DNA from 3 places in the Luteimonas sp. MC1895 genome. Region 2 is predicted to be linked to each of the others. Evidence: predicted binding sites of a transcription regulator. Region 2 holds the regulator's gene; each other region holds the start of a gene.

Region 1 (9,978 bases), 820 kb from region 2:
GATCACGAACAGCGGCTGGTCGAACTCGACCGGCTGCCCGCTCTCGCCGACGATCGCCAGCACCGTGCCGCCGACGTCGGCCTCGATCGGGTTGAACATCTTCATCGCCTCGACGATGGCCAGCGTGTCACCGGCGTTGACGGTCTGGCCGACGGTGACGAAGGGCGGCTTGTCCGGCGCCGGCGAGGCGTAGAAGGTGCCGACCATCGGCGAGCGCACCACGTGGCCGTCGGGCAGCGACGGGCCGCTGGGCTCGGCCGGGCGCGCGCCGCCGGTGGCGGCCTGGACGGGGGACTGCATCGGCATGACCGCTTCGGCGGGGGGCGCGTAGTGCGGCGACGGCTGCACCGGGCCGTAGCCGGTGCGCGGCGTGCGCGCCAGGCGGACCGATTCCTCGCCCTCCTTGATCTCGATCTCGGCGAGGTTGGAGTCCTCGAGCAGGTCGATCAGCTTCTTGATTTTTCTCAGGTCCATGCGGGCCTCTCGGGTAGTGCCGGGCGCGGACGCCGGCGATGGATACGGGATGGGGATACGGGGACGGATCAGGACGCCGGCGCAAGGCGGGCCAGGGCGGCGTCCAGGGCAAGGAAATAGCTCGCGGCGCCGAAGCCCGCGACCACGCCGACCGCCAGGTCGCTGAAATAGCTCTGGCGGCGGAAGGGCTCGCGGGCGTGCGGATTGGACAGGTGCACCTCGATGAACGGAACCGCGACCGCGGCCAGCGCATCGCGCAGGGCCACCGAGGTGTGGGTGAAGGCGGCGGGGTTGAACAGCACGAAGCGGGTGCCATCGCCGGCCGCCGCCTGGATGCGGTCGACCAGCACGTGCTCGGCGTTCGACTGCAGGCTCTCGAACGCCAAGCCCGCGGCCTCGATCCGTGCGAGCAGGGTCGCGTCGATCGCAGCCAGCGTGTCACGGCCATAGATCTCCGGCTCGCGGCTGCCGAGCAGGTTGAGATTGGGGCCGTGGAGGACGAGGATCCGGTCCATTCAGTGCGGCGCGGTGCCCGGCGTAAAAACGGCGGCCAGTCTGCGCCAAGCCGCCGTTGCTGTCCAGATCGCCGAACTTCTGCGACAAAGCGCAGTTTTAATCGGTCGTTTGAATCACTCGTCGATGCGCGCCCACGCGTCGAGCTCGCCGTGGGTGAAGGGACCGATCCGCTGCTTGAGCAGGCGACCGTCGGCCGAGACCAGCACGGTATAGGGCAGCACCCCACGCGGATTGCCCAGCTGGACCCCGGCGTCGCGCGGCCCCGGGGCGTCGAGCACGATCGGATAGCGCACCGGGATGCGCTCGAGGAAGGCGTCGACCGATGCTTGGTCATCGAGCGCGATCCCGATCACCTGGACGCCCGACGTGCCCTGGGCGGCGGCGTAGCGGTCGAGTTCGGGCATTTCCTCGATGCAGGGACCGCACCAGCTGGCCCAGAGGTTGACCAGCAGCGGGCGGCCGCCGAAGTCAGCGGGCAGGGTGCGCGGCGTGCCGGCCAGGTCGGGAAGGGTGATCGCGGGTACCGGCCCGCCGCGCGTGGCCACGGCCAGGCCGTCGGGCGTCGGTGGCGCGACCGCGCCCATCGCCTGCTGGACCGCGCGCTGGCCGAGTTCGGTGCGCAGCAGCGGTCCCGGCCCATTCACCGCCAGGCCGGCGACCACGCCGAGCACGCCCGCCACCAGCGCCACCAGCAGGATCGTCCGCGTGCCCATCAGCGCGCCGCCCGTTCGAGCGCGGCGACCGCCACGTCGCGGTCGAGCACGGCGGGCAGGACCTCGCCGCCGCCGCCGCCGCGCGGGTAGACCACGTACAGCGGCACGCCGACGGCGCGATGCTGCTCGAGGAAGGCGCTGATCCCAGGGTCGACATTGGTCCAGTCGCCCACCATGTAGACCGCGCCGGTGCGCTGCAGCGCGTCGCGGAAGGCGTCGCTGGACAGCGTCGTGCGCTCGTTGGCCTTGCAGGTCACGCACCAGTCGGCGGTCATGTTCACGAAGACCGGGGTCCCGGCGTCGCGCAGCGCCTGCAGCCGCGCCGCCGAATACGCGACTGTGGCGCCGTCGGCCGCGACCGCCGCCGCCGGCGACGCGGGTGCGGGCAGGCGACCGGCCAGCCAGGCCGACGACAGCGCCACCGCGAGCAGGGCCACCGCCGGCAGGCGCCGCAGCCAGCCGCCGCGCATGCGCGCGCGCTCGAGCCACCACAGCGCCAGCGCCATCACCGCCACGCCGGCGGCAACCAGGGCCATGGCGTCCACGCCGCGCTGGCGACCCAGCACCCAGGCCAGCCAGATCGCGGTCAGGTACATGGGGAAGGCCATGACCTGCTTGAGCGTGTCCATCCAGGCGCCGGGGCGCGGGAGGCGCTCGGCCAGCCCGGGCACGAAGCCCACCAGCAGGAAGGGCAGGGCCAGCCCCAGACCCAGTGCCAGGAACACCAGGACCGCCACCGCCGGGGTCGCGGTGAAGGCGTACGCCAGGGCGCCGCCCATGAAGGGCGCGATGCAGGGGCTGGCGACGACGCAGGCCAGAACGCCGGTGAAGAAATCGCCGACCGGGCCGGTCCGCGACGCGAGGCCCTGGCCGAGGTTGGCGCTGCCGCCAATGCTGAAGACGCCCGACAGGCTGAGGCCCACCGCCGCCATCAGCAGCACCAGCGCGGCGACGAAGCCGGGCTGCTGCAGCTGGAAGCCCCAGCCCAGCGCCTGGCCGGCCGCGCGCAGCGCCAGCACCGCCAGGCCCACGACGGCGAAGGCGGTGACGACGCCCGCGGTGTACCAGAGTGCATGGCGGCGCGCGTGGGCGCGGCCACCGCCGCCCTGCGCCAGGCCCAGCACCTTGAGTGACAGGATGGGCAGCACGCAGGGCATGACGTTCAGGAGCACGCCGCCGCCAAGCGCCAGCAGCAGGGCCAGGGCCAGTCCGCCGGCACCGCTGGCCGGGGGCGTGCTGCGGGCGGCGTTGTCGGCGGTTGCGCCCGGGCCGGCGGTCGCGGTGCCCGCGGTCGCGGTGCCCACAGCGGTGCCGGCAGTGGCGCTGGCATCGCGCGCGGCGCGGCCGGCTTCCAGGCCGGCAACCGCGCCGTCGGCTTCGGCGGCGCCCGCCGTTGCGGCGTCAACGGGCAGCCCGTCGGAACCGACGGTGGATCCGCTGGCACGGGTGGCGTCGGCGGACGCCGCTGCGGTCGCGCCCGGGGCGCCCGGGCCGGCCGGCGTCGCCGGCACGCCCGGCCCGGCAACGTCGGCCTGCGGCGTCACCGTGCCCGCCGGCAGGGCGACGCGCACGCGGCGCGTCATCGGCGGATAGCAGATGCCGTCGGCCTGGCAGCCCTGGAAGGTGGCGCTCAGCGTGGCCTGGCGCGGCTCCGCGTGGCTGCGCAGCAGCGGCAGCGGCACGTCCACGCCGTCGAAATACACCACCACGTCGCCGAAGTATTCGTCGCGGTGGGCCGTGCCGCGCGGCCAGCGCGGCGCGCCGGCACGGATGCCCTCGGCCTCGAGCTGGAAGCGGCTCTGGTCGCGGTAGATGTAGTAGCCCGGCGCCGGCGTCAGGCGCATCAGGATGGTGTTGCCGCCGTCGGCGATGGCCTCGAACGCGAAGGCCTGGTCCTCGGGCAGCGGCATCGCGCCGGCCGCGCCGGGCAGGGCGAGCGGGCGCGGCCCACTGCCCAGCGACTGGCCGAGCGCCGAGAAGCCGGCATCCGGCTGGCCACGGCCGGGCGGGGTGCCGGCCGTCGGTGCCGGCAGGGCGACCGTGATCGTGCGGGTCTGCGGCGGATAGCAGATGCCGAGGTCGGCACAGCCCTGGTAGCGGACCTTGAGCCGGGTGACCGGGCCGGTGGCGGTGCCGGGCAGGACGGCTTCGACGCGACCCCGGTAGGTCTCGACCGCGCCGAAGAACTCGTCGGTGTGCCGCTTGCCGGCCGGCAGCTGCAGGCCCGCCGGCGCGGCGCGGAAACCGCCATCCACCGGCTCCGCGCCCATGCGGTGGCGATACAGGTAGTAGCCGTCGGCGATCGCCCAGCTGAGCTCGATGCGATCCGGCCCCGTGGCCTCGGCGCGCAGCACGAAGGCCTCGTCCACCGGCAGCAGGTCGTCCATGTCGATGGCCAGCGCGGCCGGTGACGCCAGCAGCAGGGCCGCGATCACAGACAGGCCGGGCAGGCGCCACGTCCGGTCCGCCGGCTCCTTGCGCAGGAACAGCGCTGTGCGGAGCGCGAGGGTGCCGCGACGGATGAAGGACTGCAGGTTCAAGGCGGTGCGGCGAGGTGGAGGCGGCCCGCTAGGGTAGCCGAGCGAGTTGGTCTGGCGCCTGTCCGCCTCGCATGGGACAGGTCTTGCGCCCACGCTTTTCGTTGCAGCGGGTGCCTCGAGCAGGCGCGCGCTGCCTGCCGCGGATGCAGGGAGGATGCCCAGCCGGATGTCTCCGCGTCCTGCTCCCATCATCCGGCCGCCGGCCATCCATGGCCGGCTCTGGTCATCCCCCCTGCATCCGCGGCAGGCCCGACCCTTGTCGCGGTCTGGAGAAGCAAACGCCCGCCCTTGCCGTTGGGCGGAGCGCGGGCAAAGCCACACCGCTTTGGCGCGTGGCCTGCTGACGGGAAGTCAAGGAGGAGGTGACGGCCCTCCGGGCCGGCACCGGGGGACATGAGCGGCAGCAGGCCATGCGTCGAAGCGCCGCGACGCTGCACCCGGCGTATGCCTCGCGTGCGAGAAGAGCCAAAAGAAAAGGGCGCCGGTTCCCCGGCGCCCCCTCTTCAATCGCCCTGACCCCGACTCAGCGCAGGAGCCTGGCCTTGGCCGCGCTGCTGCTGCGGGCCGGTGCCGATGCCGGTGCCAGCGCCGGTGCCGGAGCCGTCACGCGCTCGCGCGGGTCACGGATGCGCGGGTTGCGCGGCGGCGTGGGCGTCGGCGTCGCCAGTTCGCAGGTGCCGGGCGTGGTCGAAGTGAACAGCGCCGTCGTGCCCCACTCCGGGTGGTCGATGAACGGGTTGCGGTTGCCCTGGTAGGCGAACACGACCTCGTTGCGCGCGCGCTCCGCCGCATCCGGCGGGTCGGCCAGGTGCCACTCGACCAGGGTCGACAGCAGGCCCATGTAGGCCGGCGCTTCCAGCGAGCTGGTGCTGACGATCAGGCTGCGGTTGTCGGTGAGCTCGAGGTCGGGTTCGCGCTGGGCGGTGGTCGGGTGCTGGCCGCCCTCGTAGCGGATCGCCATGTACATCACCGCGCGCGCCATGTCGCCGCGGCGTGCGCCCCAGACCTCGAACGAGCCGCCATTGCCGTTCGCACCCGCGACCCAGTTCGAGTTGCCCGGGTAGACGCCGGTGCCGCCGCCGCGGCCGTTGTAGGACTCGGTCGCGCGTTCCGAGCAGCCGGCGTCGCAGTTGGCGAACGGCATGTTGCCGCGGTTCGAGTTGTAGACCTCGTCGCTCAGGTAAAGCATGTGCGTGTCGGTGTACGGCGCGTTCGGCAGGCCGCCCACGCTGTTGCTGGGGAAGCCGAGCGAGTTCGGCCAGGTGTGCTCGCGGTTGTACTTGTTGCTGCCGCCCGAGCCGGCCCGGTCGCTGCCCTTGGCGTAGGTCCGGTTGCGGTAGACGTCGAGGATCCTGCCGGCGTCGTTGGGATCCTCGTCGGCGATCTCGAGGATGGTCCAGGTGTTGGTGCCGCTGCCGCTGTAGGGATAGGCGACGTGGCCGCGGATGGTCTCGTGCAGCGAGCAGCGCAGCTGGTCGGGGCTCGATGCGTTGACCAGGCCGTAATACTCCCCGTTGCCGCTGCCCCGGTCGGCGTGCTTCACGCGGAAGGCCACGGTGGTGCTGGACTCCGGGGCGGTCGCGTCGAGGTCCACGATCCGGCTGGCGTCGATCTGCAGCGAGCAGGCCTGTCCCGGCACCAGCGGACGCACGGGGGTCAGGGTGAAGCTGGTCGCCTGGGTGGCGTGGTCGAGCGTCGTGGTGCGGCGGCGGGGCACGCCTTCGCAGCTCAGGCGGAACGCGCCCGGCTGGACGATGACCGGCTCGCTGAAGGTGACCGTCATGTCGGCGGCGTAGGGGAAGTCGCTCGAACCCTGCGCCGGGAAGGTGTCGACCACGGTCGGCGCGGCATTGCCGGCCTCGCCGAAGGTCTGGCTGTTGTTGCAGGTGCCGAAGGTCGCGGTGGCCGATCCCGCCCAGGTGAAGTCGGCCTGGACGTTGCCGGTGCCGCCGAGCTGCAGCGAGGTGCCGACCGGCGTGTTGTTGGGTTCCGAGACGCCGATGTCCTCGCTGGCCATGCCCGCGGCCGGCCCGTTCGTGGCGGTCATCGTGCCTTCGTAGCTCAGGAACTGGACCACGTTGCCCTGCGGGTCGACCAGGGCGACGCCGTCGGGCGAGCCGTTCTGCAGGCCATCGACGGGGTAGTTGACCGTGGCGAAGCGCACGTTGCCGCCGCAGGTGGCCGCGACGCCGGCGGGCAGCGTGCTGGTGGAATAGGACTGGCCGTTGCTGCCGTTGTAGAGGACCAGCTGGTAGCCGGCCAGGTTCTCGCCGGCGCTGCCCACCACTTCGATCGCCTCGCCGACGTCGGTGCCGGCGTTGTCGTAGTGGATCTCGTTGATGAAGACCTCGGCATGCGCCGGGAAGGTGGCCGCGGCCGCAAGGGCGATCGCGCAGAACAGAGTGGAACGCTCGGGACGCATTCGGTGTCTCTCCCCAATTGGACGGGGCAATTTACCCCCGCGATATGACAATGTCGCGCCGGGCGACACACTTTCCCGCTTGCCTGCACGCCGGCGCGACATGCCGTCCGTATGCTTTCGATGCTGCGTCCCCATTCATCGAAGGCTTTCCCATGCAACTTCCCTGCGGCTCCGCGCTGCGCTCCGGAGTGGTGGCGTTGGCACTGGCCGCGGCGCCGCTGGCCGCGGCCGGCAGCGACATCGAACTGGCCGCCGGGGCTTCGACGACCACCGACCGCGAGTTCACCCGTACGGCCTCGATCGCCTGGGTGCCGAAGCTGCGCGACCTCGACAATGCCGTGCTCCGGGCCCAGACCGGACTCATCTACGTCGACGGGCGTGGCCCGGTCACCGACCGGGACCTGGAGGACGACGTCTGGGTCGGCTACGTCGGCCTGCGCTACGAGCGCACCGACAACGGCCTGACCCTGGGCGCGGCCATCGGGGCGCAGTCAGGGGAGACCGACGCCCTGTCGGGCGATCCCCAGTTCGTGACCTCGGTGGGCTGGCGCTGGGACCGGTTCTCGCTGTCGGTCCGGCACATCTCCAACGCCAGCCTGCACAGCCCGAACAACGGCGAGACCGCCCTGGTGGGTGCCTGGCGCTTCTGACGTCGGCACCCCTTGAACTCCCGCCGCGGCCCCCCATCTCTCGGACATCCCGGTCCGCCGGGTTTTTCGCGGCGCGTCCTCTGGCACTCGGCATCCCCGACTGCCAGAATATGCGACCGATTTGCCCCTTAGTCGTTACAAACCAATCACTTGTGAGGATTGCATGAACCTGAAGCCGCTCTACGACCGCGTGGTCGTCAAGCCGATCGAAGCCGATGAAGTTTCCGCCGGCGGCATCCTGATCCCGGACAACGCCAAGGAAAAGCCGACCCGGGGCGAAGTCGTCGCCGTGGGCGAGGGCAAGGCCCTGGACAGCGGCAGCCTGCGCGCGCCGAAGGTCAAGGTCGGCGACAAGGTCATCTATGGCCAGTACTCGGGCTCGGCGTACAAGCACGAAGGCACCGAATACAAGATCGTGCGCGAGGACGACATCCTCGCCATCGTCGGCTGAGCGCGCTGCAGCGCCTCGCAATTCCCGGGCTCTGGCCCGGGCTCTGACCCAACCCTCTCCTGATCCAAATCCGAGGTAATACACATGTCCGCGAAGGAAATCCGCTTCGGCGAAGACGCGCGCGCCAAGATGGTGCGTGGCGTCAACGTGCTCGCCAACGCCGTCAAGGCGACGCTTGGCCCCAAGGGCCGCAACGTCGTGCTCGACAAGAGCTTCGGCTCGCCCACGATCACCAAGGACGGCGTGTCCGTCGCCAAGGAGATCGAGCTGGCCGACAAGTTCGAGAACATGGGCGCGCAGATGGTGAAGGAAGTCGCCTCGCGCACCTCCGACAACGCCGGTGACGGCACCACCACCGCGACCGTGCTGGCCCAGGCCTTCATCCGCGAGGGCATGAAGGCGGTCGCCGCCGGCATGAACCCGATGGACCTCAAGCGCGGCATCGACCAGGCCGTGATCGCCGCCGTCGCCGAGCTGAAGAACATCTCGAAGCCGTCGTCGACCTCGAAGGAAATCGCCCAGGTCGGCACCATCTCCGCCAACTCCGACGCCAACATCGGCGACCTGATCGCCCAGGCGATGGACAAGGTCGGCAAGGAAGGCGTGATCACGGTCGAGGAAGGCTCGGGCCTCGAGAACGAACTCGACGTGGTCGAGGGCATGCAGTTCGACCGCGGCTACCTCTCGCCGTACTTCATCAACAACCAGCAGTCGATGTCGGCCGAGCTGGATGATCCCTTCATCCTGCTGCACGACAAGAAGATCTCGAACGTCCGCGACCTGCTGCCCGTGCTGGAAGGCGTGGCCAAGTCCGGCAAGCCGCTGCTGATCGTGGCCGAGGAAGTCGAGGGCGAAGCCCTGGCGACGCTGGTGGTGAACACCATCCGTGGCATCGTCAAGGTCGTGGCCGTCAAGGCCCCGGGCTTCGGCGACCGTCGCAAGGCGATGCTGGAAGACATGGCCATCCTGACCGGTGGCACCGTGATCTCCGAGGAAGTGGGCCTGACGCTCGAGAAGGCGACGATCAAGGACCTCGGCCGCGCGAAGAAGGTGCAGGTCTCGAAGGAGAACACCACGATCATTGATGGCGCCGGCGAGTCGACGGGCATCGAAGGCCGCATCAAGCAGATCAAGGCGCAGATCGAGGAGACCTCCTCCGACTACGACCGCGAGAAGCTGCAGGAGCGCGTGGCCAAGCTGGCCGGCGGCGTTGCGGTGATCAAGGTCGGTGCCTCGACCGAGATCGAGATGAAGGAAAAGAAGGCCCGCGTCGAAGACGCCCTGCACGCCACGCGTGCGGCCGTCGAAGAAGGTGTGGTCCCGGGCGGCGGCGTTGCGCTGCTGCGCGCCAAGACCGCCATCGAAGGCCTGAAGGGTGCCAACGAAGACCAGAACCATGGCATCGAGATCGCGCTCCGCGCGATGGAATCGCCGCTGCGCGAGATCGTCGCCAACGCCGGTGAAGAGCCGTCGGTCATCGTCAACAAGGTCAAGGACGGCACCGGCAACTTCGGCTACAACGCCGCCAACGGCGAGTTCGGCGACATGGTCGAGTTCGGCATCCTGGACCCGACCAAGGTCACCCGCACCGCGCTGCAGAATGCGGCCTCGATCGCCGGCCTGATGATCACGACCGAAGCGATGGTGGCCGAGCTGCCGAAGAAGGAAGAGCCCGCGATGGGCGGCGGCGGTGGCATGGGCGGCATGGGCGGCATGGATTTCTGATCCAGCGCGACTGCGTCACTGCATCATGGAGGACCCCGCTTCGGCGGGGTCCTTTTTTTTCGGCTGCAGAACGGGACTGCGTGGTGGTCCACGCGGCCCGTCCCGCGCACAGGGGGTGTGCTGCGCCGGCCGTCTCCGCGTCCTGCTGCCAGCGGCCGGGCGCCGGCCATCCATGGCCGGCTCTCCGCACACCCCCTGTACGCGGGACGGGCTCCGGCCTTTATCGCTTCGGACTGCAGAGCAAAGTCGCTGCGCCGGGAAAATTCTGATCAACAGGGGCGCGCCGGACTCACATTGACGAGGACGCGACGGCCTGCCGCGCCGTTCGGCTTTGTCCCGCCACAGGATTGCGAAAGAAGTCGGACCCGCCGTGGATGCAGGGGGGATGACCAGAGCCGGCCATGGATGGCCGGCGGCCGGAACTGGGAGCAGGACAGCGAAGATTCCGGCTGGTCATCCCCCCTGCATCCGCGGCGGGCGCTGCATA
Region 2 (9,978 bases):
GCTTGCGCCCGACGATGCCGGCGACGTTGCCGCCGATGCCCGAGTCGACCTCGTCGAAGACCATGGTCTGGACCGCGTCCAGGCCGAGCGCGGCGACTTCGATCGCCAGCGAGATGCGCGAGAGCTCGCCGCCCGAGGCGACCTTGCGCAGCGGGCGCGGTGGCTGGCCGGCGTTGGCGGTGACCAGGAACTCGGCGCGCTCGGCGCCCTGCGCGTCGGGTGCGTCGGCCGCGATGGGTTCGAGCGCGATCTCGAAGCGGCCCCCGCCCATGCCCAGCTCGCCCACCAGGGCGGTGGTCGCCTTGCCCAGCGCGGTCGCGGCCCGGGCGCGAGCCTTGCCGAGCTTCGCCGCGGCCGTGCGCCACGCCGCCGCCGCGCCGGTGATCTCGGCGCCCAGGCCTTCCAGCCGCCTGGCGGAAGTGGCCAGCATCTCGAGTTCCGCGGCCAGCGCATCGCGGTGGCTCGCCAGGTCCTCGACCGGCACCCGATGCTTGCGCGAGAGTTCGTGCAGGCGCGAAAGCCGCGCGTCGTGCGCCTGCATCCGCGCGGGATCGATGTCGAGGTCGGCGCGGATGCGGTCGAGCAGCACCGCGGCCTCGTCAAGCTGGATCGCGGCGCCCTCGAGCAGGGCGTCCACGTCCCCGAGCCGTGCCTCGTGCGCGCGCATGCGCCCGAGCAGGGCGCGCAGCTGCTGCACCGCGGCGGGCAGGGCGTCGCTGTCGCCGCCCAGGCGTTCGAGCGCGGCGTCGCAGGCCTCCACGAGCTCGGCGCCATGCGCCTGGCGCCGGTGCGCGACCACCAGCTCGGCGATCGAGTCCGGCTCCAGCGCCTCGCGCTCCAGCTCGCCGAGCTGGTGGCCCAGGAAGTCGATCCGGTCCGAGACGTCGCCGGCCGCGTTGAGGCGCTCGTGCTCGCGCAGCAGCGCCGACCAGGCGCGTGCCGCCTGCGCGACGGCCGCCAGTTCCGCCTCGTGGCGGCCGTAGGCATCGAGCAGGGCCAGCTGGCTGCCGCGCGACAGCAGGGCCTGGTGTTCGTGCTGGCCGTGGATCTCCACCAGCAGCGCGGCCAGCGCGCCCAGCTGGGAGAGGGTGGCCGGACGGCCGTTGATCCAGGCCCGCGAGCCGCCGTCGGCGCGCAGGGTGCGCCGCAGCTGGCAGGCGGCGCCGTCGTCGAATTCCTGCTCGCGCAGCCAGCCCAGCGCCGCGGGTGAGTCGTCGAGCGTGAACTCGGCGTCGAGTTCGGCGCGCTGCGCGCCATGGCGGACCATGCCGCTGTCGGCGCGCAGCCCGGACAGGAAGCCCAGCGCGTCGACGATCAGCGACTTGCCGGCGCCGGTCTCGCCGGACACGACCGTGAGTCCCGGCCCGAATTCCAGTTCGGTGGCGGAGACGACGGCGAAATCCTTGATCGACAGGCGCTTGAGCATGGCGTGCGAATTGTGCCGCGGAGACGCGCAGCCTGTCATCGGCGAATCTCGCCGCTTGCGACGGGCGCCCGGCGGACGTATACCCGCGGCATGTCCCGACGCCCTGACGATCCCCTCGATGCACGCAGCCGCCAGCTGCTGCGCACCCTCATCGCGCGCCATATCCGCGACGGCGAGCCGGTCGGTTCGCAGACCCTGGCGCGCCATGCCGGACTGGACGTCAGTCCGGCGACGATCCGCAACATCCTGTCCGACCTCGAGGAGGTCGGCCTGCTGTCGGCACCGCATACCTCCGCCGGGCGCGTGCCCACCGCACGCGGCTACCGGGTCTTCGTCGACTCGCTGCTGCAGCTCAGCCCGCTCGAGGACGCCGAGTTCGACCGCCTGCGTGGCGGCCTGGCGCCCGGCGGCGGCACCCAGTCGCTGCTGGGCAATGCCTCGGAGCTGGTCTCGGCGATGACCCGCTTCGTCGGCGTGGTCAGCGTGCCGGGCCGCGAGCAGTTCGCCTTCCGCCAGATCGACTTCGTGCCCCTGGATGGTCAGCGGGTGATGGCGATCGTGGTCTTCGCCGACAACGAAGTGCAGAACCGCATCGTCCAGACCCGCCGCGCCTACGATGGCGCCGAGCTCGAGCGGGTCGCCAACTACCTCAACGCGAACTTCGCCGGGCAGCCGCTGCCGGCCATCCGCGCCGGCCTGCTGCGCGAGCTGAAGAGCGCGCGCAGCGAGCTCGAGGGGCTGCTGCGCGCCACCACCGAGCTCGCCGAGCAGGCGCTGGCGCCCGCCGGCGAGGACATGGTGGTGGCCGGCCAGGCCCGGCTGCTGGGGCTGCAGGACCTGGCCGACCTCGACCGCCTGCGCGAGCTGTTCGAGGCGTTTTCGGAAAAGCGCGAGATCCTGCAGCTCCTCGAGCGCACGGTGAAGGCCCAGGGCGTGCGGGTGTTCTTCGGCGAGGAAACCGGGGTCGCGCCGCTGGCGGGGATGTCGCTGGTGACCGCGCCCTACGGCGCCGGTGGCCGCGTGCTGGGCGTGCTCGGGGTGATCGGGCCGACCCGGATGGCCTACGACCGGGTCATCCCGGTAGTGCAGGCGACCGCCGAGGCGCTCGGCGCCGCCTTGAATCCCGACGCGGCATCCCCACTCAGTCCGGACCGAGCCATTCCGGACCCACGAGAGCGATGACCACCGAACAGACGCCCGACCACGCCGCCGAGGCGCCCGCAGACGACCTTCCGCTGGAAGACGTGATCGAAACCCTCCGCGCCGAGCTCGAGCAGGTGCGCGCGCAGTCCCTGGTGGACCGCGCCGACCTCGAGAACCAGCGCCGGCGGATGGAGCGCGACGTGCAGAACGCCTGTCGCTTCGCCAACAAGCAGCTCCTGGGCGACCTGCTGCCGGTGTTCGACAGCCTGGACGCCGCCCTCGTCGCCGCCGGCGGCTCCGGGCCGCTGCACGATGGCGTCGAGCTGACGCTCCGCGAGCTGCGCCGGGTCACCGGCAACCAGGGCCTGGTGCAGATCGCCCCGGCCGCGGGCGATGCGTTCAATCCCGAGCTGCACCAGGCCATGAGCGTGGTGGAGGCGGCGGGTGTCGAGGCCGGCGCGGTGGCCCAGCTGTTCCAGAAGGGCTACCGGCTCAACGAGCAGCTGCTGCGCCCGGCCATGGTGGCCGTGGCCAGTTCCGACTGAAGCAAGGCCTTCCCGGATGGTGCGCGGCGCTTGAAGGCGCCGCCGTCATCCCCAGATAGCAGTCATCGGCGGCGCGGCCGCTCCCCAGACCAAGATCCAAGAGGCTAGAGACCCATGGCAAAGATCATCGGCATCGACCTGGGCACGACCAATTCGTGCGTGGCGATCATGGACGGCGGCAAGGCCCGCGTCATCGAGAACAGCGAGGGCGACCGCACCACGCCGTCCGTCGTCGCCTACACCAAGGACGGCGAAGTGCTGGTCGGCGCGTCGGCCAAGCGCCAGGCCGTCACCAACCCGAAGAACACCTTCTACGCGGTGAAGCGCCTCATCGGCCGCAAGTTCACCGACGCCGAGGTCAAGAAGGACCTGGGCCTGGTGCCGTACGCGATCGTCGCGCACGACAACGGCGACGCCTGGGTACAGACCAGCGACGGCAAGAACCTGTCGGCGCAGGAAGTCTCCGCGCGCATCCTCGAGAAGATGAAGAAGACCGCCGAGGACTACCTGGGCGAGAAGGTCACCGAGGCCGTGATCACGGTGCCGGCGTACTTCAACGACTCGCAGCGCCAGGCGACCAAGGACGCCGGCCGCATCGCCGGGCTCGACGTCAAGCGCATCATCAACGAACCCACCGCGGCCGCACTGGCCTATGGCCTGGACAAGGACGGCGGCGACCGCAAGATCGCCGTGTACGACCTTGGCGGCGGCACCTTCGACATGTCGATCATCGAGATCGCCGAAGTCGACGGCGAGAAGCAGTTCGAGGTGCTGGCCACCAACGGCGACACCTTCCTGGGCGGCGAGGACTTCGACAAGCGCGTCATCGACTACCTGGTCGAGGAATTCCAGAAGGACTCCGGGCTCGACCTGCGCAAGGATCCGCTGGCCCTGCAGCGCCTGAAGGACGCCGCGGAGCGCGCCAAGATCGAGCTCTCCAGCGCCCAGCAGACGGAAGTGAACCTGCCCTACGTGACCGCCGACGCCTCGGGTCCCAAGCACCTCAACATCAAGCTGACCCGGGCCAAGCTCGAGGCGCTGGTCGAGGACCTGGTCAAGAAGACGATCGAGCCCTGCCGCGTCGCGCTCAACGACGCCGGCCTGCGCGCCAGCGACATCAACGAGGTGATCCTCGTCGGTGGCCAGACCCGCATGCCCAAGGTGCAGCAGGCCGTGGCCGAGTTCTTCGGCAAGGAGCCGCGCAAGGACGTGAACCCCGACGAGGCCGTCGCCATCGGCGCCGCGGTCCAGGGCGGCGTGCTGGCCGGCGACGTCAAGGACGTGCTGCTCCTCGACGTGACCCCGCTGTCGCTCGGCATCGAGACCCTGGGTGGCGTGTTCACCAAGATCATCGAGAAGAACACCACGATCCCGACCAAGGCTTCGCAGACCTTCTCCACCGCCGAGGACAACCAGTCCGCGGTCACCGTGCACGTGCTGCAGGGCGAGCGCGAACAGGCCCGCTACAACAAGTCGCTGGCCAAGTTCGACCTCAGCGGCATCGACGCCGCGCCGCGCGGCATGCCGCAGGTGGAAGTGTCGTTCGACATCGATGCCAACGGCATCGTGCACGTGACCGCCAAGGACAAGAAGACCGGCAAGGAGCAGAAGGTCGAGATCAAGGCCGGTTCGGGCCTGTCGGACGACGAGATCCAGCGGATGGTCGCCGACGCCGAGGCGCACCGCGAGGACGACAAGAAGTTCCACGAGCTGGTCGGCGCCCGCAACCAGGCCGATGCGCTGGTGCACGGCACCCGCAGCGCGATCAAGGACAACGGCGACAAGGTCCCCGGTGACGTGATCGGCCGCGTGGAGTCCGCGATCGCCGAGGTCGAGACCGCGATGAAGGGCGACGACAAGGGCCAGATCGAGGCCAAGACCAAGGCGCTGGAAGAGGTCGCGCAGGCGCTGTTCGCCGCGGCGGCAGCGGCCGGGCAGGGCGGTGAGGGCGAGGGCCCCGGCCAGGCCGACGCCGGCCAGGCCGACGACGTGGTCGACGCCGAGTTCACCGAAGTCAAGGACGACGACCGCAAGGCCTGATTCCCCGGGCGATTGTAGGAGCGGCCATGGCCGCGATCGCGACACCCGAGGCGGGGACCGGAATCGACACCCGGTTCCCGCCGCGTATCCGGACCCCGCACACCGGCGGGTCCACCAGGCAGCACGGACCTGATCGATGAGCAAGCGCGACTATTACGAAGTCCTCGGCGTTGCACGCAGCGCCAGCGAGGAGGAACTGAAGAAGGCCTATCGCCGCTGCGCGATGAAGCACCACCCTGACCGCAACCCCGGCGATGCCAAGGCCGAGGCCGCGTTCAAGGAGTGCAAGGAGGCCTACGAGGTCCTCTCCGACGGCGGCAAGCGCCGCATGTACGACCAGCACGGCCACGCCGCGTTCGAGCACGGCATGGGCGGCGGCAACGCCGGTCCCGGGTTCGGCGGCGCGGACATGGGCGACATCTTCGGCGACATCTTCGGCAACATCTTCGGCGGGGGCGGCGGTCCGCGTGGCCCGCGTCGCGGGGCCGACGTCGGCTACGTGATGGAGCTCGACCTGGAGGACGCCGTCGGTGGGGTCGAGCGCCGCATCGAGCTGCCGACGCTGGTGGAGTGCGAGCCCTGCAAGGGCACCGGCTCCGAGGACGGCCAGCTCGAGACCTGCGACACCTGCCATGGCCACGGCCAGGTGCGGTTCCAGCGCGGCATCTTCTCGATGCAGCAGCCGTGCCCCTCGTGCCACGGGCGCGGCAAGACCTTCAAGAGCCCGTGCCCCTCCTGCCGCGGCAACGGCCGCGTGGAAGAGGAGAAGGTGCTGCAGGTGAAGGTTCCTGCCGGCGTCGACAACGGCGACCGCATCCGCCTGTCCGGCGAGGGCGAGGCCGGCCCGTCCGGCACCCAGCCGGGCGACCTCTACGTCGAAGTCCGCGTGCGCCCGCACCCGATCTTCGAGCGCGACGGCGACGACCTGCATTGCGAAGTGCCGATCCGCATCTCCCAGGCGGCACTGGGCGACACCGTGCGCGTGCCGACCCTCGGCGGCGAAGCCGAGATCCGCATCCCGGCCGAGACCCAGACCGGCCGGGTCTTCCGCCTGCGCGACAAGGGCGTCAAGTCGGTGCGCAGCCGGACGCAGGGCGACCTCTACTGCAAGGTCGTGCTGGAGACCCCGGTCAACCTGACCACGGAGCAGCGCGAACTGCTGGAGCAGTTCGAGGCCACCTTCATCGGCGAGGGCGCGCGCCGCCATTCGCCCAAGTCGAGCACCTTCGTCGACGGGGTGAAGGGCTTCTGGGAACGGATGACGTCCTGAGCGGCTTGTGGCCGCCCGGGCGCGTCGCTAGCCTTGGTGCATGGCCGATTCCGTCAAACTCCTGATCCACGGTGCCAGCGGCCGCATGGGGCGGGCGCTGCTGCGGCTGTGCGCCGATGGCGTCGTCGCCTGCACGGTGGTGGCCGCGGTCTCGCGGCGTCCCGCGCAGCGCGTGGTCGACGGCGTGCCGCAGTTCGCGGCCAGCGAGCTGGCGGGCGTGCCCGCGTTCGATGTCGCCATCGACTTCAGCCTGCCGGAGGGTTTCAGTCCGCTGCTGGCGCTGTGCCGCCAGCGCAGGGCGGGGCTGGTTTCCGGAACGACCGGGCTGTCGGATGCCCAGCGCCAGGCCATGGCCGAGGCCGCCGGCGAGATCCCGCTGCTCTGGGCGGCGAATTTCAGCCTCGGGGTCGCCGTGCTGGAGGAACTGGTCGAGCGCGCCGCGTCGGCGCTCGACGGCTGGGACTGCGACATCGTCGAGACCCACCACGTGAACAAGCAGGACGCGCCCTCCGGCACCGCGCTGGCGCTGGGGGCCGCGGCCGCACGTGGCGGCGCCACGCCGCGCTACGCCAGCCTGCGCGCCGGCGACGTGGTCGGCGAGCACCTGGTCCAGCTCACCGCGGCCGGGGAGCGGATCGAGCTGATCCACCGCGCCACCAACCGCGACGTGTTCGCGCGCGGCGCCCTGCACGCGGCTTCGCGGCTGCGCGGCCGGCAGCCGGGGGCCTGGCGCCTGCGCGACCTGCTCTGACGGGCCCGCAGGCCGCCCTCGCGCTGGCGCAGCGGGACGCTCGCCGGTATCATTCCCGCTCGCCTGATCCTCTTGCCTCCGGGCCGGCCGCTGCCGGGCCGGCGGTGTCTTGCAACCCCACGTAGGCGACCGCCAGTGACATCACCCGCAATCCTCGCGCTCGAAGACGGCACCGTCTTCGCAGGCGTATCCGTAGGCGCGCCCGGCCTTTCGGTCGGCGAAGTCGTGTTCAACACCGCGATGACCGGCTACCAGGAGGTCCTGACCGACCCCTCGTACGCGCGGCAGATCGTGACCCTGACCTATCCCCACATCGGCAACACCGGCTGCACCGGCCAGGACGACGAGTCCGGCCGGGTCTGGTCGGCGGGCCTGGTGGTGCGCGACGTGCCGCGCCGGCCGAGCAGCTGGCGCAGCCGCGCCGCGCTCCCCGAGTGGCTGGCCGATCGCGGCGTGGTCGCGATCGCCGGCATCGACACCCGCCGCCTGACCCGCCTGCTGCGCGAGCGCGGCTCGCAGAACGGCGCGGTGATGGCCGGCGACATCGACGTCGACCGGGCCATCGAGGCCGCGCGCAAGTTCCCCGGCCTCAAGGGCATGGACCTGGCCCAGGTGGTCAGCACCGACAGCCGCTACCAGTGGAACGAGGGCGACCTCGACCTCGACGCCGGCACCTTCCGTACCGTGGCGCCGCGCTTCCGCGTGGTGGCGTGGGACTACGGCGTGAAGCGCAACATCCTGCGCATGCTGGCCGACCGCGGCTGCGACGTCACCGTGGTGCCCGCGCGCACCAGCGCCGCCGAGGTGCTGGCGCTGAAGCCCGACGGGGTGTTCCTGTCCAACGGTCCCGGCGATCCGGAGCCCTGCGACTACGCGATCGAGGCGATCCGCGACGTGCTGGCCGCGAAGGTGCCGACTTTCGGCATCTGCCTGGGCCACCAGCTGCTGGGCCTGGCCGTGGGCGCGCGCACGCTGAAGATGGCCAACGGCCACCACGGCGCCAACCATCCGGTGCAGGACCTGGAGACCGGCCGGGTGATGATCACCTCGCAGAACCATGGCTTTGCGATCGACGAGGCCACGCTGCCCGATACCGTGCGCGTGACCCACCGCTCGCTGTTCGACGGCACCAACCAGGGCATCGCGCTCACCGACGCGCCGGCCTTCAGCTTCCAGGGCCACCCGGAAGCCGCGCCCGGCCCGCAGGACGTGACCCCGCTCTTCGACCGCTTCGTCGCGCTGATGGAGGCGCAGCACTGATGCCCAGGCGCACCGACCTCAAGACCATCCTCATCATCGGCGCCGGCCCGATCGTCATCGGCCAGGCCTGCGAGTTCGACTACTCCGGCGCGCAGGCCTGCAAGGCGCTGCGCGAGGAGGGCTACCGCGTGGTGCTGGTGAATTCCAACCCCGCCACGATCATGACCGACCCGGACACGGCGGACGCGGTCTACATCGAGCCGATCACCTGGCAGATGGTCGAGAAGATCATCGAGAAGGAGCGCCCCGACGCGCTGCTGCCGACCATGGGTGGCCAGACCGCGCTCAACTGCGCGCTGGATCTCGCCGACAACGGCGTGCTCGAGAAGTATGGCGTCGAGCTGATCGGCGCGAAGCGCGAGGCCATCATGATGGCCGAGGACCGCGAGCTGTTCCGCGTGGCGATGGGCGAGATCGGACTGGAGTGCCCCAAGGCCGAAGTGGCGAAGACCTTCGAGCAGGCGGTCGAGATCCAGGCCAAGGTCGGCTATCCCACCATCATCCGCCCGAGCTTCACCCTCGGCGGCAGCGGCGGCGGCATCGCCTACAACCGCGAGGAGTTCGAGGAGATCGCCAAGCGCGGCCTGGAGCTGTCGCCGGTGGGCGAGATCCTGGTCGAGGAGTCGGTGCTGGGCTGGAAGGAGTTCGAGATGGAAGTGGTCCGTGATACCGCGGACAACTGCATCATCGTCTGCTCGATCGAGAACCTCGATGCCATGGGCGTGCACACCGGTGACTCGATCACGGTCGCGCCGGCGCAGACCCTGACCGACCGCGAGTACCAGCGCCTGCGCCAGGCGTCCATCGACGTGCTGCGCAAGATCGGCGTCGACACCGGCGGCTCCAACGTGCAGTTCGGCATCAACGCCGAGACCGGGCGCGTGGTGGTGATCGAGATGAACCCGCGCGTGTCGCGCTCGTCGGCGCTGGCGTCGAAGGCTACCGGCTTCCCGATCGCCAAGGTCGCGGCCAAGCTCGCGATCGGCTACACCCTCGACGAGCTGAAGAACGAGATCACCGGCGGCCGTACCCCGGCCTCGTTCGAGCCCTCGATCGACTACGTCGTCACCAAGATCCCGCGCTTCGCCTTCGAAAAGTTTCCGCAGGCCGATTCGCGCCTGACCACCCAGATGAAGTCGGTGGGCGAGGTGATGGCGATCGGCCGCAGCTTCCAGGAGTCGCTGCAGAAGGCCCTGCGTGGCCTCGAGACCGGCAAGGTCGGTCTCGACCCCACGGGGCTGGACCTCGAGTCCGACGATGGCCTGGCCGCGCTGCGGCGCGAACTGCGCGAACCCAAGCCCGATCGCCTGTTCCACGTCGCCGACGCCTTCCGCGCCGGCATGACCGTGGACGAGGTGTTCGCGCTGTCGTGGATCGATCCCTGGTTCCTCGACCAGATCGAGGACATCGTCGCCGCCGAGCGCGAGGTCGAGGCCGCGGGCGTCGATGCGCTCGACGCCGTGCGCCTGCGCGAACTCAAGCGCATGGGCTTCTCGGATGCGCGCCTGGCGCAGCTGGTCGGGGTCGAGGAGAAGGCCGTGCG
Region 3 (9,978 bases), on a different contig from region 2:
GTGGTCGCCGGTGCGCAGGTTGAAGCGGCGGATCTGCGAGGGCGAGATGTAGGTGTCGTCCGGGCCGGCGAGATAGCTCGCCTCGGCCGCGCGCAGGAAGCCGAAGCCGTCAGGCAGGATTTCCAGCACGCCGTCGGCGACGACGCCCTCGCCGTGGCGGGTCAGCACCTTCAGCAGGGCGAAGATCACGTCCTGCTTGCGGGCGCGGGCCACGCCTTCGTGGATGTTCAGCTGGTCGGCGATGTCGAGCAGCTTCTGCGCCGGCATCCGCTTGAGGTCCGACAGCGAATACTGCGGGAAGCCCTCGGGGATGTTCGGCGGCGGCAGGCGGTTGGCCTGGTCGTTGTTTTCGGTGGGCAGGCCGTCGTCACGCGGACGGTCGCCGCGCTGCTGCTGGCGGTCCCGGCGGTTGCGGAACCGCTCGCGGCGGTTGCCCTGGCCCTGCTGCTGGTGCTGGCCGCCGCCGGACTGCTGGCGCTGGCCGTTGTCCTGGCCACCCTGGTGGTCGCCATGGTCGCCGCCATCGTCGTGGCCGCCGGAGCCGGAGTGCCGGGGTGCGGCGTCGGCGGACGGCCTGGGAGCCGTGGCTTCGGGGGCGGGAGCGCGGGGCGTCTCGACCGGAAGTTCGGCCTGGACCGGCTTGGGGGCGGGCCGGGGCGCAGGTGCGTCGGCCGCGGCCGTCGGGGCGGGCGCGTCGGAACCCGCGTCGGCGGTCTTGGGGGCGCGCGGCTTGCGCACGCGCTTCACGGCGGTATCGCCGGAATCGGAAGGATTGTCTGACAAGTGCGGAACCTCGCTTGCTGCGAGCGCCCTGTGCGGGCGGCATGCGAATGGACTGGTGGGGTGTTGCAGAAGGTGCGGCGCGCAAGCTGCGCGCCGGGGTGTCGCTGAAACTAGCACCCCCGGCGGCCGGCGGCAAGCGCCGGGCCCCGGGGGCCGGGCCCTCAGAGGGCCTTGTCGATCATCTGGGCCAGGACCGGCTTGCCCACGGCACCGATCTGGGTGGCCTGGACCTGGCCGTCCTTGAACAGCAGCAGCATCGGGATCGAGCGCACGTGGTACTTGAGCGCGGTGGCGCGGTTCTGGTCGATGTCGATCTTCACCACTCTGGCGCGCCCGGCGTATTCGCCGGCCAGCTCGTCCAGGGCGGGGGCGATCATCTTGCAGGGGCCGCACCAGGGCGCCCAGAAGTCGACCAGCACCGGCTCCTTCGAGGCGAGGACGGTGGCGTCGAAATCGGCGTCGCTGGCGTGGATGACGGTTTGGCTCACGGGGTTCTCCTGCGTGGGGCGGCCGCCAGGGCCCGGCATGCGGGCGGTCGACGGCCGCGGTAACTGCTAAACTTGGGCGATTCGCGGTCGTTTCAAGGGGCTGCCCCGTCGGAGGGGGTCTGCTTCGAAGGCGGGCAGGCCGCCGCGACATTTCTCCATGGCAGTCTGCTTGGCTGCCACCTTCCACGCAAGCGCGCCACGCCGCGCAGACTTCCGACGAATGACCGACAAACCACTTACCGACGTCACCTTCTCCTCCTTCGATCTCCATCCGCGGCTGCAGGCCGGCCTCGAGACCGCAGGCTTCACGCGCCTCACGCCGATCCAGGCGCTGACCCTCCCGGTCGCATTGCCCGGGGGCGATGTCGCCGGCCAGGCCCAGACCGGCACGGGCAAGACGCTGGCCTTCCTGGTGGCGGTGATGAACCGCCTGCTGACGCGCCCGGCGCTGGCCGACCGCAAGCCCGAGGACCCGCGCGCGCTGATCCTGGCGCCCACCCGCGAACTCGCGATCCAGATCCACAAGGACGCGGTGAAGTTCGGTCCCGAGCTGGGCCTGCGCTTCGCCCTGGTCTACGGCGGCGTCGACTACGACAAGCAGCGCCAGCTGCTGCAGGAGGGCGTGGACGTCATCATCGCCACCCCGGGCCGGCTGATCGACTACGTCAAGCAGCACAAGGTGGTCAGCCTGCACGCCTGCGAGATCTGCGTGCTGGACGAGGCCGACCGCATGTTCGACCTCGGCTTCATCAAGGACATCCGCTTCCTGCTGCGCCGCATGCCGGTGCGCACCGAGCGCCAGACGCTGCTGTTCTCGGCCACGCTGAGCCATCGCGTGCTCGAGCTCGCCTACGAGCACATGAACGAGCCGCAGAAAATGGTGGTCGAGACCGAGACCATCACCGCCGCGCTGGTGCGCCAGAAGCTCTACTACCCCTCCGACGAAGAGAAGCTGCCGCTGCTGCTGGGCCTGCTCTCGCGCGGCGAGGGTGCCCGCACGATGGTGTTCGTGAACACCAAGGTGTTCGTCGAGCGCGTGGCCCGTGCGCTGGAACGCGCCGGTTACCGCGTGGGCGTGCTGTCGGGCGACGTGCCGCAGAAGAAGCGCGAGTCGCTGCTGAAGAAGTTCCAGGCCGGCCAGCTCGAGATCCTGGTCGCCACCGACGTCGCCGCCCGCGGCCTGCACATCGATGGCGTGAAGTACGTCTACAACTACGACCTGCCGTTCGATGCCGAGGACTACGTGCACCGCATCGGCCGCACCGCGCGCCTGGGCGAAGAGGGCGATGCGATCAGCTTCGCCTGCGAGCGCTACGCGATCGGCCTGCCGGACATCGAGGCCTTCATCGAGCAGAAGATCCCCTCCGAGCCGGTGAGCGCGGAGCTGCTGAAGGCGCTGCCGCGCAAGCCGCGCGAGGGCGTCGAGCTCGAGCCGGAAGAGGGCGAGAGCGTCAGCGAGATCTTCCGCGAGGCGCGCGAGCAGCGCGCCGCCGAGGATGCGCGTCGCGGCGGTGGTCGTCGCGAGGGCGGTGGTGACCGTTCGCGTGGCCCGCGCAGCGCCGGTGCCGGCGAGGGTCGCCGCGAGCGCGCTCCGCGCAAGCCGCGCGTGCCGGCGGCCGAAGCGGCTGCCGAAGGCGCCGTGGGCGCGGTGGCAGAGGGCGCCGGCATTGCCCCCGACGCCATCGCCACGCCCGCCAGCGCCGGCACGGCGCAGGCATCGGTGCCGGTCGCCGGGACCCCCACTCCGGGAGCCGACGGTGCGGAAGGCGAGCGCGCGCCGCGCAAGCGCCGCCGCCGCCGTGGTGGCCGCCGCATCAACGGCGAAGGCCAGCCGGCGCAGGACGGCCAGGCGACGGAACAGGCGGCGGGCGGCGAGCAGCCACGCGCCGCGCGTCCGCCGCGCCAGCCGCATGCACCCAGGCCGCAGCCGTCGCAGCCTGCCGCTCCCGCTCCGGCGCAGGACACGTCGCCTTCGCTGTTCGGCCGCATCGGCCAGGGCCTGCGCAAGCTGGTGACCCGGGCGCCGCGCTCGCAGCACTGAGTGCATCCGGGCAGCTGCCCGGACGGCAGCTGCCCCTCGTGTCCGGACCAGCGCGAGCGCGATCCGGGCCGGCGTGAGCACGGCGCCCGTCGGCTTGTCTGGCCCGATGGCGGCCGGCAAGCGATACTCGACGCTTCCTTCGACACGAGCTCCGCGATGCCGCCGGTCCTGCGCTTCGACAACGTCTGCAAGCAGTATCCGGGCGGGCACGTCGCGCTGCAGGACGTGAGCTTCAGCGTCGACGCCGGCGAGATGATCTTCGTCACCGGCCATTCCGGCGCCGGCAAGAGCACGCTGCTCCGCCTCATCCACCTCTCCGAGCGGCCCAACCGCGGCGCGGTGCTGTTCGGCGAACGCAACCTGCTCAAGGTACGCGGCGGCCGCGTGGCCATGCATCGTCGCGAGGTCGGCGTGGTGTTCCAGGACCATCGCCTGCTCGCCGACCGCAGCGTCCACGACAACGTCGCGCTGCCGCTGGTGCTGCGTGGCATGCGCCGCGGAGACGCCGCGCGCCGGGTGCGCGCGGTGCTCGAGCGCCTGGGCCTCGGTGCGCGCGGCAGCGCACTGCCCGGCGAGCTGTCGGCCGGAGAGCAGCAGCGCGTCGGGATCGCCCGCGCCGTCGTCGCCGAGCCGCGCCTGCTGGTGGCCGACGAGCCGACCGGCAACCTCGACCCGACCCTCGCCGCCGAGATCATGGCCCTGTTCGCCTCGCTGCCCGGGCAGGGCACCAGCGTGCTGGTGGCCAGCCACGACCTGGGCCTGGTGAAGCGGATGAAGAAACGCGTCCTGGTGCTGGACCATGGCCAGCTCGCCGACGACATCGCGCCGGAGGACCTGGCCGATGAATGAGCCGATCGCACGGAGCAAGCCGGCGACCCGCTCCCGTCCCGGCGCCTGGCTCGACCACCATGCCTACAGCGTGGTCGCCAGCCTCGGCCGCCTGCTGCGGCGGCCCTGGTCCACCGTGCTCACCGTCGGCGTGATGGCGGTGGCGCTGGCCCTGCCGCTCGGCCTGTGGCTGGTGCTGGGCAACGTCGAACGCTTCGCCGGCGACGTGCAGGCTTCGCGCCAGCTCACCGTGTTCCTGCACCAGGACACCGCGGAAACGCGCGTGGCCGAGCTGGCCGCGGAACTCGGGGCGCGCGCCGACATCGGCGCCATCGAGCACCGCACGCCGGCACAGGGCCTGGAGGAGCTGCGCGAACGCAGCGGCCTGGACGAGGCGATCGACACCCTGGGCGAGAACCCGCTGCCGCACGTGCTGGTCGTGACCCCGGCCGGTGACGAGGCGATGCTCGCCGATTCGCTGCGCACCCTGCCCGAGGCCGAGCTGGTGCAGCACGACGCGGTCTGGCGCCAGCGCCTCGACGGCTGGCTGCGCTTCGGCGGGCGCGTGGCCTGGGTGCTGGCGGCGCTGCTCGGGCTGGGCGCGCTGCTGGTGGTCGGCAACACCGTGCGCCTGGACATCCAGGCCCGGCGCGACGAGCTCGGGGTGCTGCAGCTGCTGGGCGCCAGCGACGGGTTCATCCGTCGTCCCTTCCTCTATCTGGGCGCGTGGTACGGCCTGGCCGCGGGCGCGCTCGCGCTGGGCCTGCTGACCGCCGCCGGCACCGCGCTGCGCGCGCCGCTCGCCGAACTGGCGGCCAGCTATGGCAGCAGCTTCGCGCTGCAGGGCTTCTTGCCCCGGCAGGCGCTGACGGTCATCGCCGGGGCCACCGTGCTCGGCTGGCTGGGCGCGGGTGCGGTCACCGGACACTTCCTGCGCCAGACCCGGCCGACGGAGACCTGAGCGTGGCCGGGCCGACCGACATCCGGCACCTCGACGGGGCCGCGCCACGGATCATGGTGGTCGACGGCTCGCGCCTGGTGCGCAAGCTGATCGTCGACGTGCTGAAGGCGCAGCTGCCCGAGGCCGAGGTGGTCGCCTGTGCCGGGCTGGGCGAGGCGCATGCGGCGCTCGCCGCCGCGCCGATCGACCTGGCCACCACCTCGCTGGTGCTGCCCGACGGCGACGGCCAGCAGCTCGCCCAGGTGGTGCGCGCCGCCGCCGGCCAGCGCTACGTGCCGGTGATCGTGATCTCCGGCACCGCCCAGGAGCATCTGGAAGGCCGGCATTTCAGCGATGACGTCACCGACTACTTCGACAAGTCCCACGGCCACCGCGCCCTGGCGGAGTTCATCCGCGGCTACGTGCAGCCCGCGCCGATCCCGGGCGCGCGGGTGCTGTACGTGGAGGACAGCCGCACCGTCGCGCTGGCCACCTCGCGCATGCTCAAGGCCCAGCAGATGGAGGTGGTGCACGTGACCAGCGTCGAGGCCGCGCTCGAGTTCCTGCACGCGCGCGTCGCCGCCGGCGAGGGGCCGGGCGTCGACCTGGTGCTGACCGACGTCTACCTGAAGGGCGAACTCGACGGCGGCGACCTGGTCGAGGCGGTACGCGGCGGGTTCGGCTGGTCCAAGCGCCGGCTCCCGGTGCTGGTCATGACCGGCGACGCCAATCCCGCCAACCAGGCCGCGCTGCTGCGCAACGGCGCGAACGACCTCGTGCTGAAACCGATCGAGGAGCGGCTGCTGGTGACCAAGGCGCTGTTCCAGCTGCGGCTGTCGCGGCTGAAAGAGGTCGGGGCCGGGGCGTGAGCACGGTGCCCGACCGGGTCCGGATGGACGCGTCCTGGAAGGCCCGCATCGGCGACTGGTTCGAACGCGAGGACATGCAGGCGCTGTCGGCCTTCCTGCGCGAGCGCAGGGCGGCCGGGGCGCGCATCTTCCCGCCGGGGCCCGAGATCCTGGCCGCGTTCGAGGCCACGCCCTTCGACCAGGTCCGCGTGGTCGTGCTGGGCCAGGATCCCTACCATGGCGCCGGCCAGTCGCATGGCCTGTGCTTCTCGGTGCGCCCGGGCGTCCGCGTGCCGCCGTCGCTGGACAATATCTACAAGGAGATCCAGCGCGACCTCGGCCTGCCGCGGCCCGACCACGGCTGCCTGCTGCCGTGGGCACGGCGTGGCGTGCTGCTGCTCAACGCGGTGCTCACCGTGGAGGAAGGCCGGCCCGGATCGCACCAGCGCCAGGGCTGGGAGGGCTTCACCGACCACGTGGTCGAGGTGCTCAACCGCGAGCGCGAGGGCCTGGTGTTCATGCTCTGGGGTGCGTATGCCCAGGCCAAGGGCAAGGTCATCGACCCGCGTCGGCACCGCGTCCTGCGCAGCACCCATCCCTCCCCGCTGTCGGCACACCGGGGCTTCCTGGGCTGCGGGCATTTCTCCGCGGCGAACGACTACCTGATGCGCCAGGGCGGCGCGCCGGTCGACTGGTCGCTGCCGCCGCTGGCGGCGCTGGAGGGAATGGGACTGGTCCCGGCACCGCTTCCGTGACACCCTTGCTGTCAGGACAATGCACGAGATACAAGGTCATTAAATGCATAAATGGAACATGAAGGAACTTCCCGCGTGTCCGGCAGTCTCACGGGTCCACTGCTAAAATCATGCCCATGACTGCAACCACTGCCAGCTATCCCCTCGTCGCCAACAATCTCCCGGTGCCCAGCGCGATCGGCTCGCTGGATGCCTACATCGGCGCCGTGCACCAGATCCCCGTGCTCTCGGTGGAAGACGAACAGGCCCTGGCCCGTCGTTTCCACGAGGAAGAGGACCTGGACGCCGCGCGCGAACTGGTGATGTCGCACCTGCGCTTCGTGGTCCACGTGGCCCGCGGCTACAACGGCTACGGCCTGCCGCTGGGCGACCTGATCCAGGAAGGCAACATCGGCCTGATGAAGGCCGTGAAGCGCTTCGACCCGGATGTCGGCGTGCGCCTGGTCTCGTTCGCGGTGCACTGGATCCGCGCCGAGATGCACGAGTACATCATCAAGAACTGGCGCATCGTCAAGGTCGCGACCACGAAGGCCCAGCGCAAGCTGTTCTTCAACCTGCGCAAGAGCAAGAAGCGCCTGGGCTGGCTCAACGCCGCCGAGGTCAGCGCGGTGGCCAAGGACCTCAACGTCTCCGAGCGCGAGGTGCTGGAGATGGAGTCGCGCCTGTCCGGCCGCGACATCGGCTTCGACATGTCCGCCGACGAGGACGACGAGCGCGCGCCGCCGGCGCCGGCGGCGTACCTGATGACGCAGGAGGAAGATCCGTCGCAGGCCTACGAACGCGCCGACAGCGAATCCAACCAGCTCGAGCTCCTGCGCGAGGGCCTGGCGACGCTCGATGCGCGCTCGCACGACATCGTCCAGCGCCGCTGGCTCGACCCGGACAGCAAGGTCACCCTGCAGGAGCTCGCCGACGAGTACGGCGTCTCCGCCGAGCGCATCCGCCAGGTCGAGGCCAATGCGCTGAAGAAGATGAAGGCCCTGTTCGCGGCCTGATCGCGGACCTCGCGTGACGGCAGGCGGCCCGGGAAACCGGGCCGTTTTTCATGGTGCCGGCCGCGCCGCTCCGGCGCCGGGCCTCACCACTTGAACAGCACGAGGCTGATCGCCAGCACGCCCATGCCGCTGACCAGTCCGTAGACGGTCTCGTGGCCCTTTGAATAGCGCTTGGCCGCCGGCAGCAGTTCGTCCAGCGCCAGGAACACCATGACCCCGGCGATGATGCCGAACACGCTGCCGAACACCGCGTCCGACATCCACGGCCGCAGCAGTGCATAGCCGATGATCGCGCCCAGCGGTTCGGCGAGCCCCGACACCATGCACGCGCCGAAGGCATAGGCCTTGTTGTGGGTGGCGAAGTAGACCGGCACCGCGATCGCGATGCCCTCGGGCACGTTGTGGATGGCGATGGCGAAGGCCAGCGGCAGTCCCACTCCGGGGTTCTCGAGCGTGGCGAAGAAGGTCGCCAGGCCCTCGGGGAAGTTGTGGATGGTGATCGCCATCGCCGTCAGCAGGCCCACGCGCCGGATGTAGGCGGCGTTGTGCTCGCGGAAGAACGGATCGTCGGCCTCGAGGCGTTCGTGCGGGTTCGGCACCAGCCGGTCCACCAGCATGATCAGCCCGACGCCGGCCAGGAAGGCCGCGGTGCCCAAGCTGAAACCGAGGCGTTCGCCATAGCCCTGGGTGAAGGACAGGATCGACTTGTTGAGGATCTCCGACAGCGAGACGTAGACCATCGCGCCGCCCGCGAACGCGAGGCCGAAGGCGAGCAGGCGCGCGCTGGGCGTCTTCTGCGCGAACACCAGCAGGCCGCCGACGCCCGTGGCCAGGCCGGCGGCCGTGGTCACGCCCAGCGCGACGAGCACGTTGGCGGTGGAGATCTCGATCATGCGGGTGCTTCCTTCGGGCGATGGGCCGCGGTGGCGACCGCGGCGCCATCGTATCCGAGGGTCCGCGGGCCCGGCGTGTGGTCGCCTGCGCTATTGTGCGCCGACCGCGCCGGTCGGGCGCCACGGGACTTCGCGCATGCCCACGCAGGAAAAGCGCATCGCGCTGCTGATCGACGCCGACAACGCGCCGGCCTCGAAAATCGAGGTGATCCTCGCCGAGATCGCGCGCCACGGCGTGGCCAACGTGCGCCGCGCCTACGGCAACTGGAAGAGCCAGCACCTGGTGGGCTGGGAGAAGTGCCTGCACACCTGGGCCATCCGGCCGATCCAGCAGTTCGCCTACACCAGCGGCAAGAACGCGTCCGACATGGCGATGGTCATCGACGCCATGGACCTGCTGTACGCGCGCAATCTGGACGGCTTCGCGATCGTGTCCTCGGACGCGGACTTCACGCCCCTGGTGATGCGCCTGCGCAACGACGGCGTCGCGGTCTACGGGTTCGGCCAGGAGAAGACTCCGGAGCCGTTCGTGCGTGCCTGCTCGACCTTCCTGTACCTGGAGAAGCTGGGCCAGCCGGATGGCGACGACGATGCCGCGTCCGCCGACGCACCGTCACCGGCGCAGCTGCAGCACGATGCCGACCTGGTGCGCCTGCTGCGCGGCGCCATCGACGCGACGCAGGGCGAGGACGGCTGGTCGAAGCTCGGTGCCGTCGGCAGCCACATCGGCAACCAGGGCTCGTTCGACTCGCGCAACCACGGCTACCGCAAGCTGAGCGACCTGATCGAGGCCATCGGACTGTTCGAGGTCCGGCGACAGGGGCAGGTGATCGAGGTGCGCAGCCGCAGGGGCCGGGGACGCAGGCCGCCGGCAGCCGAACCTGCCCCGGCCGTGGCGAAACCGGCACCGGACGCCAAGGCGTCGCCCGCCGCCCAGGCGAAGGCCACCGGCAAGCCGGCCACGGGCCAGGCCAACCCCGGCCGCACGACACGCACGACCAGGACGGCCAAGCGCACCCCCGCCAAGCCCGACGATCCCACCCTGTAGGAGCGGCTACAGCCGCGATCAAGGTGTCAGAAGAGGCGGGCTACCTTGTCAGCCATCGACGCAAGCAATCGCGGCTGTAGCCGCTCCTACAAGGTGGCGGCGCGGCGGGTGTGCGTGCGAAGCCTTCCGGCGACCCTGCCTCAGTAAAGATCCGACGGATCCACATCCAGCGACCAGCGCACGCGCCTGGCTTCCGGCAGTGCGTACAGCCCCGGCACCACGGCGCCGAGCACCGCGTGCAGCGCGGGCCGTCCGGGCGACACCAGCAGCAGCTGCGCGCGGTGCATGCCTGCGCGGCGGGGCATCGGCGCGGGTACCGGACCGGCCACCAGCAGTGCGCGCGCCGGCTCCCTGGGCAG

What was found. Region 2 encodes HrcA, which represses chaperone genes, less so after heat shock. Its sites were predicted from a motif close to TTNGCACTCNNNNNNNNNGAGTGCNAA; they were not measured.
Region 1: a site for HrcA is predicted at 7,396-7,422, ahead of JG616_RS04110 (co-chaperone GroES). Genes of this name have one in related genera too.
Region 3: a site for HrcA is predicted at 6,763-6,789, ahead of rpoH (RNA polymerase sigma factor RpoH). Genes of this name have one in related genera too.

What each region holds. Positions count from the first base shown of each region.
Region 1 is NZ_JAEMDY010000001.1:932,022-941,999, forward strand. It holds gene accB (acetyl-CoA carboxylase biotin carboxyl carrier protein) at 1-474, opposite strand, end outside; gene aroQ (type II 3-dehydroquinate dehydratase) at 543-989, opposite strand; gene JG616_RS04090 (TlpA disulfide reductase family protein) at 1,104-1,703, opposite strand; gene JG616_RS04095 (protein-disulfide reductase DsbD) at 1,703-4,138, opposite strand; gene JG616_RS04100 (endonuclease) at 4,767-6,665, opposite strand; gene JG616_RS04105 (acyloxyacyl hydrolase) at 6,818-7,315, shown strand; gene JG616_RS04110 (co-chaperone GroES) at 7,479-7,766, shown strand; gene groL (chaperonin GroEL) at 7,851-9,491, shown strand.
Region 2 is NZ_JAEMDY010000001.1:114,332-124,309, forward strand. It holds gene recN (DNA repair protein RecN) at 1-1,426, opposite strand, end outside; gene hrcA (heat-inducible transcriptional repressor HrcA) at 1,517-2,608, shown strand; gene grpE (nucleotide exchange factor GrpE) at 2,605-3,114, shown strand; gene dnaK (molecular chaperone DnaK) at 3,229-5,154, shown strand; gene dnaJ (molecular chaperone DnaJ) at 5,291-6,424, shown strand; gene dapB (4-hydroxy-tetrahydrodipicolinate reductase) at 6,465-7,175, shown strand; gene carA (glutamine-hydrolyzing carbamoyl-phosphate synthase small subunit) at 7,311-8,435, shown strand; gene carB (carbamoyl-phosphate synthase large subunit) at 8,435-9,978, shown strand, end outside.
Region 3 is NZ_JAEMDY010000002.1:262,630-272,607, reverse strand. It holds gene rho (transcription termination factor Rho) at 1-783, opposite strand, end outside; gene trxA (thioredoxin) at 945-1,271, opposite strand; gene rhlB (ATP-dependent RNA helicase RhlB) at 1,492-3,312, shown strand; gene JG616_RS06865 (ATP-binding cassette domain-containing protein) at 3,469-4,161, shown strand; gene ftsX (permease-like cell division protein FtsX) at 4,154-5,101, shown strand; gene JG616_RS06855 (response regulator) at 5,155-5,949, shown strand; gene ung (uracil-DNA glycosylase) at 5,973-6,683, shown strand; gene rpoH (RNA polymerase sigma factor RpoH) at 6,794-7,678, shown strand; gene zupT (zinc transporter ZupT) at 7,762-8,571, opposite strand; gene JG616_RS06835 (NYN domain-containing protein) at 8,708-9,619, shown strand; gene JG616_RS06830 (primosomal protein N') at 9,760-9,978, opposite strand, start outside.